One region of the Vibrio sp. YIC-376 genome, then DNA from elsewhere that is predicted to be linked to it. Evidence: predicted binding sites of a transcription regulator. Region 1 holds the regulator's gene; the other holds the start of a gene.

Region 1 (7,874 bases):
ACGACTCTTTTACTTACAACCTTTATCAGTATTTTTGCGAGCTTGGCGCAGAAGTAAAGGTAGTGCGCAATGATGAAATTGATATTCAAGGTATTGAAGCACTTAATCCTACGCACTTAGTGATCTCTCCCGGACCTTGTACGCCAAACGAAGCGGGTATCTCATTACAAGCGATTCAACATTTCGCGGGTAAGTTGCCAATCCTCGGTGTTTGTTTGGGTCATCAAGCCATAGCACAGGCGTTTGGTGGGACAGTCGTACGGGCGCGACAGGTGATGCATGGTAAAACATCGCCAATCCGCCACAATGGTCGCAGTGTGTTTAGAAATCTCAATAACCCCCTCACCGTAACCCGCTACCACTCTCTTGTGGTGAAGAATGGTACGTTGCCAGATGTGTTTGAATTGACTGCCTGGACAGAGCTACCGGATGGCAGTATGGATGAGATTATGGGCTATCAACATAAAACTCTGCCTATTGACGCGGTGCAGTTTCATCCAGAATCGATCAAAACAGAACAGGGCCATGAGCTGCTGGCAAACTTTCTTGCGCGTAAAACGATCTGATCGTGATCACTTTTCTTAACAAATAATTCATCTTTCCGTCGGGGTTAGTGAACTGCAAAACTATGCGTTTCACTACTCTGAATCTGTCTATTCACGCCAGTTTTTTCCTTTTGTCCCTTGTATTAGCAGGGATTGATAAAAAAAATCTTCTCTATTTTTGTTTCTTCGTGCATAAATAATCACAGGTAGTGATTATTGGCAGTTTTTGTTCAATGTAAAAAGAATAAATCACTATTGAAATGGTTAATTGAATGTAAATACAATGCCGCAATAGCTTAAATGCAAAACTTTATTTGCTGGTAAATAGAACCGATTAAGTTCGCTTATCTGCTAGGCATGCGGTATTAAGAAGGAAAGTGCGATGACAAAGGAAATTAAAGTAGAGCGCGGTTTATTCGATGAGGTAATGGTACCTTGTTATAACCCGATGGAAATGATCCCTGTGAAAGGTAAAGGTTCACGTATTTGGGATCAGGAAGGTAAAGAATACATCGACTTTGCTGGTGGTATTGCAGTGAGCTGTCTTGGTCATTGTCACCCTGCGATGGTGGAAGCGTTGACTGAACAGGGCAACAAACTTTGGCATCTTAGTAACGTGATGACTAACGAGCCAGCACTTCGTCTGGCGAAGACGCTGACAGAATTAAGCTTTGCAGAGCGTGTTTTCTTCTCGAACTCAGGTGCAGAAGCAAACGAAGCCGCATTAAAACTGGCTCGTCGTTATGCAGCAGACGTATACGGTCCTGAGAAATCAGAAATTATCGCATTTAAACAAGGTTTCCACGGTCGTACGTTCTTTACCGTAACCGTTGGCGGCCAAGAGGCTTACTCAGATGGTTTTGGTCCTAAGCCAGGCGATGTAACGCATCTTCCATACAATGATATCGAAGCACTGCAAGCGCACATCTCAGACCGCACATGTGCCGTGATGATGGAACCATTGCAAGGTGAAGGCGGTATCGTGCCTCCAACACCAGAGTTTGCTCAAGCAGTACGTGAACTTTGTGATAAGTACAACGCACTACTTATTTTTGATGAAGTACAAACGGGTAACGGCCGTACAGGTCACTTCTACGCATACCAAGGTCTTGGTATCACGCCAGATATCCTAAGCACAGCTAAATCACTTGGTGGTGGTTTCCCTATCGGCGCAATGCTAACTACAGCGAAGCTTGCTGAACACTTTAAAGTTGGTACGCACGGTTCTACTTACGGTGGTAACCCACTGGCTTGTGCGGTGGCAGAAGCAGTAGTAAACGAAGTTACTAAACCTGAAGTTCTGGCTGGTGTTTTAGAGCGTGAAGCGATGTTCCGTGAAGGTCTGGAAAAGATTAACGCGAAATACAACATCTTCGCAGAAGTTCGTGGTAAAGGCCTACTGCTAGGTGCTGCGCTAAACGAAGCATGGCAAGGTCGCGCACGTGATGTATTAGTCGCTGCTGGTAAAGAAGGCCTGTTAGTACTGATTGCAGGTGCTAACGTTGTCCGTTTCACGCCATCACTGGTTATTACAAAAGAAGAAATTGAAGAAGGTTTGGCGAAACTGGATAAAGCTATCGCGACTTTAGTGTAAGCGGTACAACAAATAAAACGCCAACGTATTAACCCCCGTCAAGGATCTCTGACGGGGGAATTTTCCTAAAATATAATCAATATAGTTAGGATTTTCTTGCATCTGGAGGGAGCATTGATGCTAGTAGTTCGCCCTATCGCGATGTCAGATTATGACGCTCTGCACACTTGTGCGGTTGAGTCTGGCCACGGATTTACATCTCTACCGGTTAACGAAGAACTGTTAACCAATCGAATCAAACACTCGGAGTACAGCTTTGGTAAGCCTGACGTAACTAAACCTGGTGACGAAGGCTACCTGATGGTGGGTTTTGACTCTGAAACGGGTGAAGTTGCAGGTACTACCGGAATCGAAGCATCTATCGGTTGGGATGTGCCTTTCTATTCTTACCACATCAGCAAAGTGGTTCACTCATCGCCAAAATTAGGCGTAAACAATGTCGTTAAGCTGCTGACCTTTGGCAACAACTACACGGGTAACAGTGAAATCTGTACTCTTTTCTTGCGTGAGAAATTCCGCCTGGGCCTGAATGGTCGTCTGATGTCAAAGTGTCGTTTCTTAATGATGGCTGAACATCCAGAGCGCTTCTCTCAGACCATTTTTGCCGAGATGCGCGGTGTTTCTGATGCCAACGGTAATTCTCCATTCTGGCAATGGCTGCAAGAGCACTTCTTCTCGATTGATTTCACGTTGGCGGATTATCTGACTGGTATCGGTAAGAAAGGCTTCATCGCTGACTTAATGCCGAAGCTGCCAATCTACATCAACCTGCTCAGTCCAGAAGCACAAGCAGTAATCGGTCAGGTACATGACAAAACTCGTCCTGCATTGAAGCTGCTGGAGCGTGAAGGCTTTACCAACCGTGGTTACGTAGACATTTTCGATGCGGGTCCAACGGTTGAGTGTGACGTACGTAATATTGAATCTGTGCGTCATTCATTCCGCGCTCGAGTAAAAATCGCATCGCACAACAGTACACAAGATTTCTTGATGTGTAACTCATCATTCGAAAACTTCCGTGCCGCAGCGGCAAAAGCGGCGTATGACGCAGAGAGCAAGAGCGTCGTACTTGCGCCAGAACTTGCGGACGCACTATTGGTAGAGGAAGGGGACTTCGTTCGCCTTCTACCGCAGTAATAGAAGACAGAATTTAAGGATAGTAACAATGACACATTGGATTGCAGGTGAGTGGGTACAAGGTCAGGGTGAAGAGTTCACATCTCTGTCTCCGTACAACCAAGAAGTGATTTGGCAAGGTAAAGGTGCAACTGCTGAACAGGTTAACCAAGCGGTAGCCGCTGCTCGAGCTGCTTTTGTGGAGTGGAAAAATCGTCCATTCGCAGAACGTGAAGCGATCGTGCTTGCGTTTGCAGAAAAAGTAAAAGAAAACAGCGAAAAGATTGCTGAAGTGATCGCTAAAGAAACGGGTAAGCCTATTTGGGAAACTCGCACAGAAGCCGCTGCAATGGCTGGTAAAATCGCAATTTCGATTCGTGCTTATCATGAACGCACGGGTGAAGCGACACGTGAAGCTGCAGGCAACCAGATAGTCCTGCGCCATCGTCCACTAGGCGTAATGGCAGTATTCGGCCCTTATAACTTCCCTGGTCACCTTCCAAATGGTCACATCGTTCCTGCAATTTTGGCGGGTAACACCGTGGTATTTAAGCCATCAGAACAAACACCTTGGACTGGTGAGGTGGCGATGAAGCTGTGGGAAGAAGCGGGTTTGCCTAAAGGCGTGATTAACCTGGTTCAAGGTGCCAAAGAGACAGGCATTGCTCTGGCTGATGCGAAAGGTATCGATGGCGTACTGTTTACTGGTAGTGCAAACACCGGTCATATTCTACATCGCCAATTCGCGGGTCAACCTGGCAAGATGCTGGCGCTGGAAATGGGTGGCAACAACCCAATGGTTATCTCTGAGAACTACGGCGATTTAGACGCAACGGTCTACACCATCATTCAATCTGCATTCATCAGTGCAGGCCAACGTTGTACCTGTGCACGACGCCTGTACGTGCCATTGGGAGAGAAAGGCGATGCGCTAATCACTAAGTTAGTTGAAGCGACGAAGAACATTCGTGTTGATCAACCGTTCGCTGAGCCAGCGCCGTTTATGGGGCCGCAAATTTCTGTGGCAGCGGCGAAGTTCATTCTGGATGCTCAATCAAATCTTCAGTCTTTAGGCGGCGAGAGTCTAGTTTTAGCCAAAGCAGGGGAAGCGGCATTTGTATCTCCGGGCATTATCGATGTCACTAATATTGCTGAGCTACCTGATGAAGAGTATTTCGGCCCGCTATTGCAGCTGGTGCGTTACGAAGGTCTGGAAAAGGCAGTGGAACTGGCGAACGACACGCGCTTTGGCCTGTCCGCTGGTCTCGTTTCAACGAATGACCAAGAGTGGGAATACTTTGTAGACCACATTCGTGCCGGTATTGTAAACCGTAACCGTCAATTGACTGGTGCAAGTGGCGACGCGCCATTTGGTGGTCCTGGTGCATCAGGTAACCTTCGTCCAAGCGCATATTACGCAGCGGATTACTGTGCTTACCCAATGGCATCTATGGAAGGTAGCGCGACTGAACTACCTGCAACGTTGAGCCCGGGTTTAACGCTTTAATTTGAAGTATATGAGCCTCGGCAATGTACTGTGGCTCAGTTTGCCAGCGCACTGCTGATGTATGGAGTATTAATGTGCGTTGGCTGACTAGTGAAGTGATTAAAAACTTAGACAAGCGTGTTTAGACTGACTGATATTCCGTCACAGGTTGGTGGCTGCTCGTTCATTATTCTGGACAGCTTTTAAGGCTGTGAACGAGCCGCCAACATTCTTATCTTATCCCTACATCTCGTAACAAGGAGCCGTTATGACGCCCGATGTGTTATTTGAATCACTATGGCAAGACTACATTCAACGTCTATGCCCTTCTGCTGCTAAAGTTCATCAGCTTCTTCAGGAAGATGAACCTTTAATTAACGACCATATTGCTTTACGCACATTTAATGTTGAGCCTCTTGGCATTGAAACGCTGGCTAAGCCATTTTTAGCGATTGGCTATGAAGCGTGTGGTGATTATGTCTTTGAAAGCAAGAAACTCGTTGCTAAGCACTACGAGCACCCAGATCCAAAACAGCCAAAAGTCTTTATTAGTGAGCTCAAAGTAGAAGAGTGTTCTCCAGAGCTACAAGCGATTGTTGCGAAGCTGGTGGCACAAGTAGATGCAGAGAAACTGACAGGCAGCGCATTTTTGCATGGTGGCCGTTTATGGGACCTAAGTTTTGCAGATTATCAGACTCTGGCTAAAGAGAGCGAATACGCGTCCTGGCTTGCTGCACATGGTTACGGTGCAAACCACTTTACGGTTAGCGTGAATCAGTTGAACCAGCACAATGAAGTGCAAGAAGTGAATGATCACTTACGTCAAGCTGGATTTGTGATTAACGAGTCTGGTGGTGAAGTTAAGGGCTCGCCAGAAGTTTTGCTGGAGCAATCTTCCACCATGGCTGATAAAGTGCCTGTTCACTTTACTGAAGGCTCTGAGATCATTCCAGGTGGCTTCTACGAATTTGCTAAACGTTACCCAATGGCAAATGGTGAACTTTATCCAGGATTCGTTGCTGCTTCTGCAGATAAAATCTTTGAGAGCACGAATAGTTAATTCAATACGTTAACTCGATTCCCGATGGCTGCTTAAGGCCGTTGGGAATGGGGCTCTAGACTGACTCACTTTTATCTGTAAAGAAAAAGCCACCAATGTTGCCATTGGTGGCTTTGATTTATTTGACTTACGTTACTCTTATCAGAGATTAACGAGTACCGTAAACTACGATAGTTTTACCGTGCGCAGAGATTAGGTTCTGCTCTTCTAGCATCTTCAAGATACGACCTACTGTCTCACGAGAACAGCCAACGATTTGACCGATTTCTTGACGAGTGATCTTGATTTGCATGCCATCTGGGTGAGTCATCGCATCTGGTTGTTTTGCCAGGTTCAGAAGCGTCTGAGCGATACGACCAGTTACGTCTAGGAACGCTAGGTCACCCACTTTTTGGCTAGTTACTTGAAGGCGACGAGCCATCTGCGCAGAAAGACGCATTAGGATGTCTGGGTTTACCTGGATAAGCTGACGGAATTTCTTGAAAGAAATCTCAGCCACTTCACAAGGAGATTTAGCTCGAACCCAAGCTGTACGCTCTTGGTCTTCCTCGAATAGACCAAGTTCACCAATAAAGTCACCTTGGTTTAGGTAAGAAAGGATCATTTCCTTACCTTCTTCGTCTTTGATAAGAACCGCAACAGAACCTTTAACGATGTAGTACAAGGTTTCCGCTTTTTCGCCCGCGTGAATTAGCGTGCTCTTTGATGGGTACTTATGAATATGACAGTGTGAAAGAAACCACTCTAATGTTGGGTCGGTTTGAGGTTTACCTAGAACCATAATATCTCACTTCCTCTGCAGGGTACGCTTGCGCTATCCATATTTTAGCTAAGCCTGAATCAGGTTTACTAGAATAAGAGCACTTTTTATATGCTGCAAGCTATCTTGTGTTTCGGTAAGAAATAGTATCCTTTTTCTAGGATTATTTCTTGATTTTAATCGTGCCATGGTTGCTATTTTGTACGCAAAACTGTGCACATGATCACGGTATGAAAAGTAAACACTACGAAAGCGAGATTTTTAGCCAATTTTTCCTGTTTCTATGAGTTGTTGTAGGATAGGCCGTACGATCAGCTCCATCGCAAAGCTCATCTTTCCGCCAGGTACAACGATGGTGTTGTGGCGTGACATAAACGAACCATCAATCATGGCCAGAAGGTATGGGAAATCGACATTCTTGATACCACGAAGTCGGATCACCACAAAACTCTCATCTAAACTCGGAATACCTTTCGCGTTGAGCGGGTTTGAAGTGTCCACCGTCGGTACACGCTGAAAGTTAATATGAGTACGTGAAAACTGTGGAGTGATGAAGTTCAGGTAGTCATCCATCGAGCGAACGATGGAGTCCATGACGGCCTCTCGTGAGTGGCCACGGTCACGTGTATCGCGCACGAACTTTTGGATCCACTCCAGGTTTACAATCGGTACCATGCCAATCAGAAAATCGACGTGCTGAGCTACGTTCACGTCGCCATCTACAACGCCACCATGTAACCCTTCATAGAAAAGTACATCGCTGTTCTCTGGCAAATTTTGCCAAGGAGTGAAAGTCCCTGGCATCTGATTGTATGGTACGGCTTCATCGAATGTGTGCAGATAACGGCGTATGCTACCAGTACCGTTTTCGCCGTACTGATGGAAAAACTTTTCCAGGCCAGGAAAGTCATTGGCTTGTGGACCAAAGTAGCTGATGTGTCTGCCTTGTTCGCGTGCTTTTCGAATTTCGATATCCATTTCCGGGCGAGTAAAGCGATGGAAGCTGTCACCTTCAACCCATGCCGGTTTGACGTTCATCATGTTGAACATCTTACGGAAGGCTTCAGATGTAGTAGTTGTTCCGGCACCAGATGAACCGGTAACCGCAATAATTGGGTGTTTAGCTGACATGACAAACCTTGTCGAAAGTTTTTCCTTTAAGGTGCAGCAGGTGTCTACTGCACAATTGATAACCCACTATAGCACGTAACAACGCCTTGTCATCGACTGGGGTACGGTAAAATGTGAAGAGTCTAATACTTTGCTTTTCTTTGAATATCTACAGTTTCATGCAGCTCAGAATACACAATGAC
Region 2 (7,874 bases), on a different contig from region 1:
GAAGACGCGCTATTAGACGCGATTACTAAAAAGCTTGGCATTCCTGCTGAGAAAGTTATCTCTTTTAACGTCTTTAGACGCGGGTACGATGCTCGAAAGAAAACCAACATCCATCTTATTTACACGCTTGATGTTATCGTGGAAGGCGATGAAGAAGCGCTGTTAGAGAAGTTTACAAAAGATCCACATGTTCGCCAAACTCCGGATATGGAGTACAAGTTTGTCGCGAAAGCGCCTGAAAATCTGAAAGAGCGCCCAGTTGTTATCGGCTTTGGCCCTTGTGGTTTGTTTGCAGGTCTTGTTCTGGCTCAAATGGGCTTTAACCCGATTATCGTTGAACGTGGTAAAGAAGTTCGTGAGCGTACTAAAGATACGTTTGGTTTTTGGCGTAAGCGCACGCTAAACACCGAGTCAAACGTACAGTTTGGTGAGGGCGGCGCAGGTACATTCTCTGACGGCAAACTATATAGTCAGGTAAAAGATCCTAACTTTTACGGCCGTAAAGTGATCACTGAATTTGTCGACGCTGGCGCACCAGAAGAAATTCTGTATGTAAGCAAACCACACATCGGTACTTTTAAATTAGTAACGATGATCGAAAAAATGCGCGCGAAAATCATCGAACTGGGTGGTGAAATCCGCTTTAGCACACGTGTTGATGATCTTCATATGGAAGATGGTCAGATTACGGGCGTAACACTGTCGAATGGTGAAGAGATCAAATCTCGCCACATTGTTCTGGCTGTTGGTCATAGTGCGCGTGACACATTTGAAATGCTGCATGAACGCGGTGTCTACATGGAAGCAAAACCCTTCTCGGTAGGTTTCCGTATTGAACACAAACAATCAATGATTGACGAAGCACGTTTTGGTCCAAGCGCAGGACATCCAATTCTTGGTGCGGCGGATTACAAACTGGTTCACCACTGTAAGAACGGTCGCACGGTTTACAGCTTCTGTATGTGTCCAGGTGGCACAGTGGTTGCTGCAACATCAGAAGAAGGCCGTGTAGTAACAAATGGTATGAGCCAATACTCTCGTTCAGAGCGTAACGCAAACAGTGCAATTGTTGTTGGCATCTCTCCAGAGGTGGATTATCCGGGTGATCCGCTTGCAGGTATTCGCTTCCAGCGTGAGTTGGAATCTGGCGCTTACAAGCTGGGTGGTGAGACTTACGACGCACCAGCACAAAAGATTGGAGACTTCCTGAAAGGTCGCGATCCAAGTGAATTAGGTGATGTTGAACCATCATTCACACCAGGTATCAAGCTTACTGACCTATCGAAAGCGCTGCCACCGTTTGCAATTGAAGCAATTCGTGAAGCGATTCCTGCGTTCGATCGCAAGATCAAAGGATTTGCTTCAGACGACGGTTTGTTGACTGGCGTAGAAACACGTACGTCTTCACCTGTGTGCATTAAACGTGGTAAAGATTTTCAAAGCATCAATTTGAAAGGCTTCTACCCAGCGGGTGAAGGTGCAGGTTACGCTGGTGGTATCTTATCGGCTGGTATCGACGGCATCAAAGTCGCTGAAGCAGTTGCTCGCGATATTGTGGCAGCGATAGAAAACGCTTAATTTCCCCTTCGTCTTAAAGACCGCAAAGCCAGTCAGTTTCACTGACTGGCTTTTTTGTGCGCGGTGCTTAAGCGTTTTCTGGTAAACATCCCGCCAAACGCGTGTTTTATGTGACTCACATTGTCTAATTCTACGAGTAATAAAGTCTGATGCCGGGAGAAGTAATATAAATATGTCACCACGTCTTTGTTGATTTTTCAGTCTCTCTAATTCGGATATAGATCAATAGACTAGCGCTATGATCAAAATTGACACTTTCCATTTAGTAAAATCAGAAAATTAGACGACACTTAAATAAAGGCCGCAAGAAAATGGTGCTAAGGAGATTAGGATGGCTTCATTAAAAGTAAAAGATTACATGACGTTGCAAGCAGTGACCTTCACCAAAGATATGTCGCTTACGGCTGCGTTGAATAAGGTAATGAAAAGTGTGACTCTTGGTGGCCCCGTCATCGATGAGAACAAAAAGGTGGTTGGGTTCTTATCGGAGCAAGATTTGTTAGATAAATTGGTTAAAGCGAGCTACCACTGTCAGGATACGCACACGGTTCAGGAATGCATGCATCAGGATGTACTTTCTGTTTCACCAGAAATGTCGATTATTGAGTTGGCAGATATGATGAAAATTGGTAAGCCCAAAGTTTATCCAGTCATTGATGATAAGGGGAAATTGGTTGGGATTATTACCAGACGAGATGTATTAAGGGCACTCGGAATGGCACTAAACGAATGTTTCATGCATCCGGTATAGATACAGACTTACCAAAGCTACATCAAAAAGGCGCATCAGCGCCTTTTGACGTTTAGTCTGCGGGTGCCGTCAAAAATTTTTCGAATCAACTTGACCTTGGATCTTACTCCAAGGTTTATCCTTGTTGTCAGATGAACAGGTTATCCCAATAAGGAACATGGCTTATGTGCACGAAACATCAAGGTTGCCAATCAGGCAAAATTAAATCTGCGGTGCCGATAGGGGTGAGTGACTCCTGCTGCGCGTCGACTAAAACGACCCTTAACATTACAAATGCAACGGTCGATACAGGTGAAAGTGCCTGTTGCAGCGGTAGCAGTTGCAATTCGGAATCTACGGCAGATGAAGCCCCCGAGAGAGCGCCCAAATCTTTAATTCGGAGCAGTTGGCTCGTCGCAGACATGGACTGCCCATCATGTGCACTAAAGCTTGAAAAGGCGATTACAGGGTTAGAAGGTGTAAGCAACGCCAGAGTAATGTTTGCTACCGAGAAATTGGTTGTTGATTTTGATGACCACTCACTAACATCTATCATTGAACAAACCGCTCGACAGACAGGCTTTCCTCTCGCGTCACTGGATAAGCCAAATAAGAAAAGTGAAATTAAAGGTTGGCGTGGTCTCGTTAAAGACAATCTGCACATTTTCGCTATCTCTGCTGCGATGCTGATTGCGGCCATCGTTTCGAATATAAACCCTCAAATTGGTGCCTGGATATTTACCTTAACCTGTCTGCTGGGTTTGTATCCGATTGCACGGAAAGCCGCCAAGTTAGCGAAAGGAGGAACCCCTTTTGCTATCGAAACCTTAATGACTGTTGCGGCGTTAGGTGCACTCTATTTAGGTGAAACGGCAGAAGCAGCAATGGTTTTATTGCTGTTCCTCATTGGTGAAAAATTAGAAGCGTACGCCTCTTCTCGTGCCCGGAGCGGCATTCAGGCGCTAATGGATTTGGTTCCGGAGAACACCATTTTGATTAAAGATGGTGTGCGCACTGAAGTACCTGCCTCGCAACTTCAACCGGGAGATGTCATAGAAGTGGCTCCCGGCGGCCGTATGCCTGCCGATGGTGTCCTGATGAACTCGATGGCGAGCTTTGACGAAAGCGCGCTTACCGGTGAATCGATTCCTGTTGAGCGCGGCGAGGGCGGTAAAATAATGGCGGGCGCTGTTGTCGTCGATAAAGTCGTGCGGATGCAAGTGACGTCGAAACAAGGTGACAATGCTATCGACCGAATTCTGCACTTAATTGAAGAGGCGGAATCACGAAAAGCACCGCTGGAACGTTTTCTGGACAAGTTTAGCCGCTGGTATACGCCGTTTATGATGGTGGTGTCGTTGGTCGTGGTCGTCACACCGCCACTGCTGTTCGCTCAACCTTGGGAAACATGGCTTTACCGTGGTTTAGCGCTATTACTTATCGCTTGTCCGTGCGCATTGGTTATCTCAACACCCGCTGCGATTACGTCTGGTTTAGCCGCTGCTGCACGTCGTGGGGCATTGATCAAAGGCGGCGCGGCATTGGAACTACTAGGAAAAGTGGAGTCAGTTGCGTTTGACAAAACCGGCACGCTGACACAGGGCAAACCACAAGTCACCGATGTCCTTTCATTCGGAGTGACTGAAGAGCAGCTACTTAGTCTTGCTGCTGCGATTGAGGTTGGGTCGAGTCATCCATTGGCGGTATCTCTGGTCAATAAGGCAGAAGGTTTAGGTATTGCGATTCCCGAAGCAAGCGAAAAAACCGCACAAGTGGGCTCGGGTGTAACGGGTGTAGTGGAAGGAACATTGGTTCAGGTTATTGCGCCTTCAAAAGCCGTCTTTCAACTTTCACAATCGCTTGAAGAACAGATCGTTGAGTTGGAAGATTTGGGCAAAACTGTCGTTATTGTCCGCCGTGAGGAAGAGGTAATTGGTGTCATTGCCTGGCAGGACACGCTACGGCAGGACGCACATCAAGCAGTGCAAGCTCTTAAAGCGCTTGGGATCTCTTCGGTGATGTTAACTGGAGACAACCCTCGCAGTGCCGAAGCGATAGCGACCCAAATAGGGTTAGATTATCAAGCCAGTTTGTTGCCAGCAGATAAAGTGCATTACGTTGAAACGGTTTCTAAACAGCACACGGTTGCGATGCTTGGAGACGGTATCAATGATGCGCCTGCGATGAAAGCGTCCAGTATTGGTATTGCGATGGGAGGAGGCACTGATGTCGCGCTGGAAACCGCAGATGCCGCACTGACTCATAATCGATTGCTGGAGTTGCCCGCAATGATCGAGCTATCACGCGCGACGATGAATAATATTCGCCAGAACGTTGCATTGGCACTTGGCCTGAAAGGTGTGTTTCTGGTGACCAGTCTGCTGGGTATCACGGGGCTTTGGGTTGCAGTGTTGGCGGATAGTGGAGCAACGGCACTGGTGACACTCAATGCTTTGCGGCTGTTACGTTTTAAGTCAAAGCAAGTGTCGTAATGAAATAAACTTGCACTATATTTAACCCGGGGCATATGACAGTGTCTCGGGGTTTTTGTTTTCCTGTGCTCAATATTGTCCAGTTTGATTATTGGGATATGACAGTCGCTCATTTAATATGCAACCAAGCTTTAATTTCATAAATAGTGTGACCAGAGTCTATTTTATGTGAAAGTGCTATGTTATTGCATTTTATTGGTGTGACCAATATCACTATATGTCCCCTTAAGGTTCGTTACAGTGCTTCTGTACCCAACCACATATTAATGAGCTTATTACTCCCAAAAATAAGCCAGAACAAGGAGCGACTTATGTCTCAAGCTGTATTCCATCTAAGTGTTACTGAAGCCGATCTTAATGGTGCAACTCTAGCCATCATTCCTGGTGATCCAGCACGCGTACAAAAAATTGCGGAGCAAATGGAGAACCCAGTATTCCTTGCTAGTCAACGTGAATACACGCTATACCGTGCAGAGTTGGACGGTAAGCCAGTTGTTGTTTGTTCAACAGGTATTGGTGGTCCATCTACGTCTATCGCTGTTGAAGAGTTGGCACAGCTTGGTGTTCGCACTTTCTTACGTGTGGGTACTACGGGTGCGATTCAACCACATGTAAATGTGGGTGACATGATCGTGACGACAGGTTCTGTTCGTCTGGATGGTGCAAGCCTGCACTTCGCTCCTATGGAGTTCCCAGCGGTTGCTGACTTTGATGTTGCGACTGCAATGAAAGCCGCAGTAGAAGAGTCCGGAGCAACGGTTCACATGGGTGTTACGGCTTCAAGTGACACTTTCTACCCAGGACAAGAGCGCTACGATACGTTCACAGGCCGTGTGGTTAAGCGCTTCCAAGGCTCAATGAAAGAGTGGCAAGACATGGGTGTTCTGAACTTTGAAATGGAGTCAGCAACACTACTTACTATGTGTGCAAGCTCTGGTCTGAAAGCGGGTTGTGTCGCGGGCGTTATTATCAACCGTACACAAAAAGAGATTCCAGATCATTCAACTCTGAAAGAGACGGAAGCTCGCTCAATCAAAATTGTGGTAGAAGCTGCACGTAAAATGCTTTAATTCGTCATTATCTGACTGAAAAGAATAGAAAAAGCCAGAGGTTGTCCTCTGGCTTTTTGTTTATTGAACGGTGGGATAAATGGTAAAGAAGCCGCGATTCAGCGGCTTCTTTACTCTCGATGCTCTCGATTAAACTTCGTCTGAGCCACCAGCGGCTTCAAACCAAGCTGCAAGGTGAGTTTTAAGGTCTTTTAACTCATCAGGGCCAATCAAAGCCAGTCCCAAATCTTCTGCGCGGGTGATGTCGTTATGACGCAAAGGGCGGAAGCTCACCAGCATAGCTCGTGCTTGTAGGCCACCTAGCAAATCACGAAGTGATTCCAGTTTGTACAGCGTATCATCGCCGTCATCACGCATGCCTTTCGTTTTGCACTCGATGATATGTAGTTTGTTGTTTACCACTGTCGCCACATCAAGTTCGTTTCTAACTTCACTTTCTCCAAGCTTACGATAAACCTGAACATTCAAAGATCGGTCCTGAATCGTTGGCATGGTGTCTTGAATCTGCTTCACCGTGCTGTGTACCAGAGTTTCCAGCCATTCACCATTAGAAAAACGACGTGCGTCTTCATTCGCAAACGTGAGGATGCCGTTTTCGTAGGTAGCAATTTCGGCTTCAACAAGATCGCTGATTAGCATGTTTAGTTCACGATAACCTTGTTGTTTCTCAGAAAGCTCTACATCCAGTTTCTGTTCTTTGCGACATGTGGTAGCAAGGTAGTTTAGCGTGGCAAGACCAGGACCAAGCTCAAGGGCGTTTGATGCCCAACGCTCACCAAGTTCATACAACTTTTTATCAAGAAGAGGTGGTAAATCAATGTATTGGAATTCGCCTCGCGCACCAAAAATCGTTAGGTAGTCAGCAATCGTAATATGATCTTCGACCTGGGTATCCTTTAGACCATCAGGGTAAAGCCAACATAATCTGTCACTGTTTGGCTCAACGACGAAAATTGGCCAGTGATAGGTGCGGAAAACCTCGTATACAGATAGCAATCGGTGGCGAAGACCGCAACTGGCATTCAATTTTACATCCTCACCACGGTCGTGAAGATCTTTAGCCAGCTTCTGAATCGATTGCTTAATCAAAGTAGTATTAACGGCGGAAGGGATCTCAAAGAATTCGGAGGTAATCTCTCGCTGCGCTAGAACGTTACTCAGTCGGTTATACATATCCTTCTGGCTTGCATCGCCTATGAAGACTATATGAGAACTTAGTGTGCGATTATCCAATAGAGGGGTAACCAATCTCACTGGGTCTTGGTCAATAATACCAACATGAACAGCCATAGATTTTCCTTTTTATGCGGCCGCTCTAAAATAGATATGAAAAGGGTTGAGTCGGCCATAATAACCATATGTAGACACGGCCGATAAAAAACAAGGGCGATCTAATAAAAAGTCGCCCTTATACAATTGGTTGAACCAGTGAAATATCCCTATTTATAATTTAAAGCGATGTACCAGCTCGTTTTGTTGATGTGCTAAATGAGTCAGGGACTCACTGGTTTGCGCTATGTTTGACATCGCCTGATAGCTTTCATCTGCGATGTGGTTGATATCCTCAATACTTCGCGCGATGGCTGCAGATGTTTCGCTTTGCTCCGCAGCAGCTTGTGAAATGTGAGTACTCATTTGACTGATTTCGATGATCAATGCCTGTATTTCTTCCATCGAACTATTTGCCTTCGAGGCTTGTTCGACAGACATTTCCATATCATTCATACAGCTTTGAATAACGTGGCTGGCTGACTGCGATCTTGATTGCAGATTACTGATCATCGACTCAATTTCAGTGGTCGACTGCGTGGTCCTCGAAGCAAGTACGCGTACCTCATCGGCCACAACGGCAAAACCACGTCCTTGCTCGCCTGCACGAGCGGATTCAATGGCCGCATTGAGTGCCAACAGATTGGTTTGCTCCGCGATATTACGGATGACATCCAAAATCGAGCCAATATGGCCGCTCATCTTCTGCAATTCTGATACGGCGCAGACAGATTC

What was found. The regulator CRP, encoded in region 1, controls carbon source genes, mostly activating them, when cyclic AMP is high. The targets are predictions, from matches to a motif close to TGTGANNNNNNTCACA.
Region 2: udp (uridine phosphorylase) is a predicted target of CRP. The motif match lies at 5,000-5,015, and genes of this name have one in related genera.

The regions. Positions count from the first base shown of each region.
Region 1 covers NZ_JBBWFK010000023.1:17,107-24,980, reverse strand. Annotated here, with positions in the region: gene WJM94_RS23125 (aminodeoxychorismate/anthranilate synthase component II) at 1-566, shown strand, start outside; gene WJM94_RS23120 (aspartate aminotransferase family protein) at 928-2,139, shown strand; gene astA (arginine N-succinyltransferase) at 2,257-3,276, shown strand; gene astD (succinylglutamate-semialdehyde dehydrogenase) at 3,305-4,762, shown strand; gene WJM94_RS23105 (DUF1338 domain-containing protein) at 5,010-5,801, shown strand; gene crp (cAMP-activated global transcriptional regulator CRP) at 5,950-6,582, opposite strand; gene WJM94_RS23095 (phosphoribulokinase) at 6,823-7,692, opposite strand; gene WJM94_RS23090 (YheU family protein) at 7,815-7,874, opposite strand, start outside.
Region 2 covers NZ_JBBWFK010000011.1:105,059-112,932, reverse strand. Annotated here, with positions in the region: gene WJM94_RS19020 (NAD(P)/FAD-dependent oxidoreductase) at 1-1,578, shown strand, start outside; gene WJM94_RS19015 (CBS domain-containing protein) at 1,910-2,329, shown strand; gene WJM94_RS19010 (zinc/cadmium/mercury/lead-transporting ATPase) at 2,494-4,800, shown strand; gene udp (uridine phosphorylase) at 5,112-5,870, shown strand; gene WJM94_RS19000 (DUF1887 family protein) at 6,000-7,160, opposite strand; gene WJM94_RS18995 (methyl-accepting chemotaxis protein) at 7,314-7,874, opposite strand, start outside.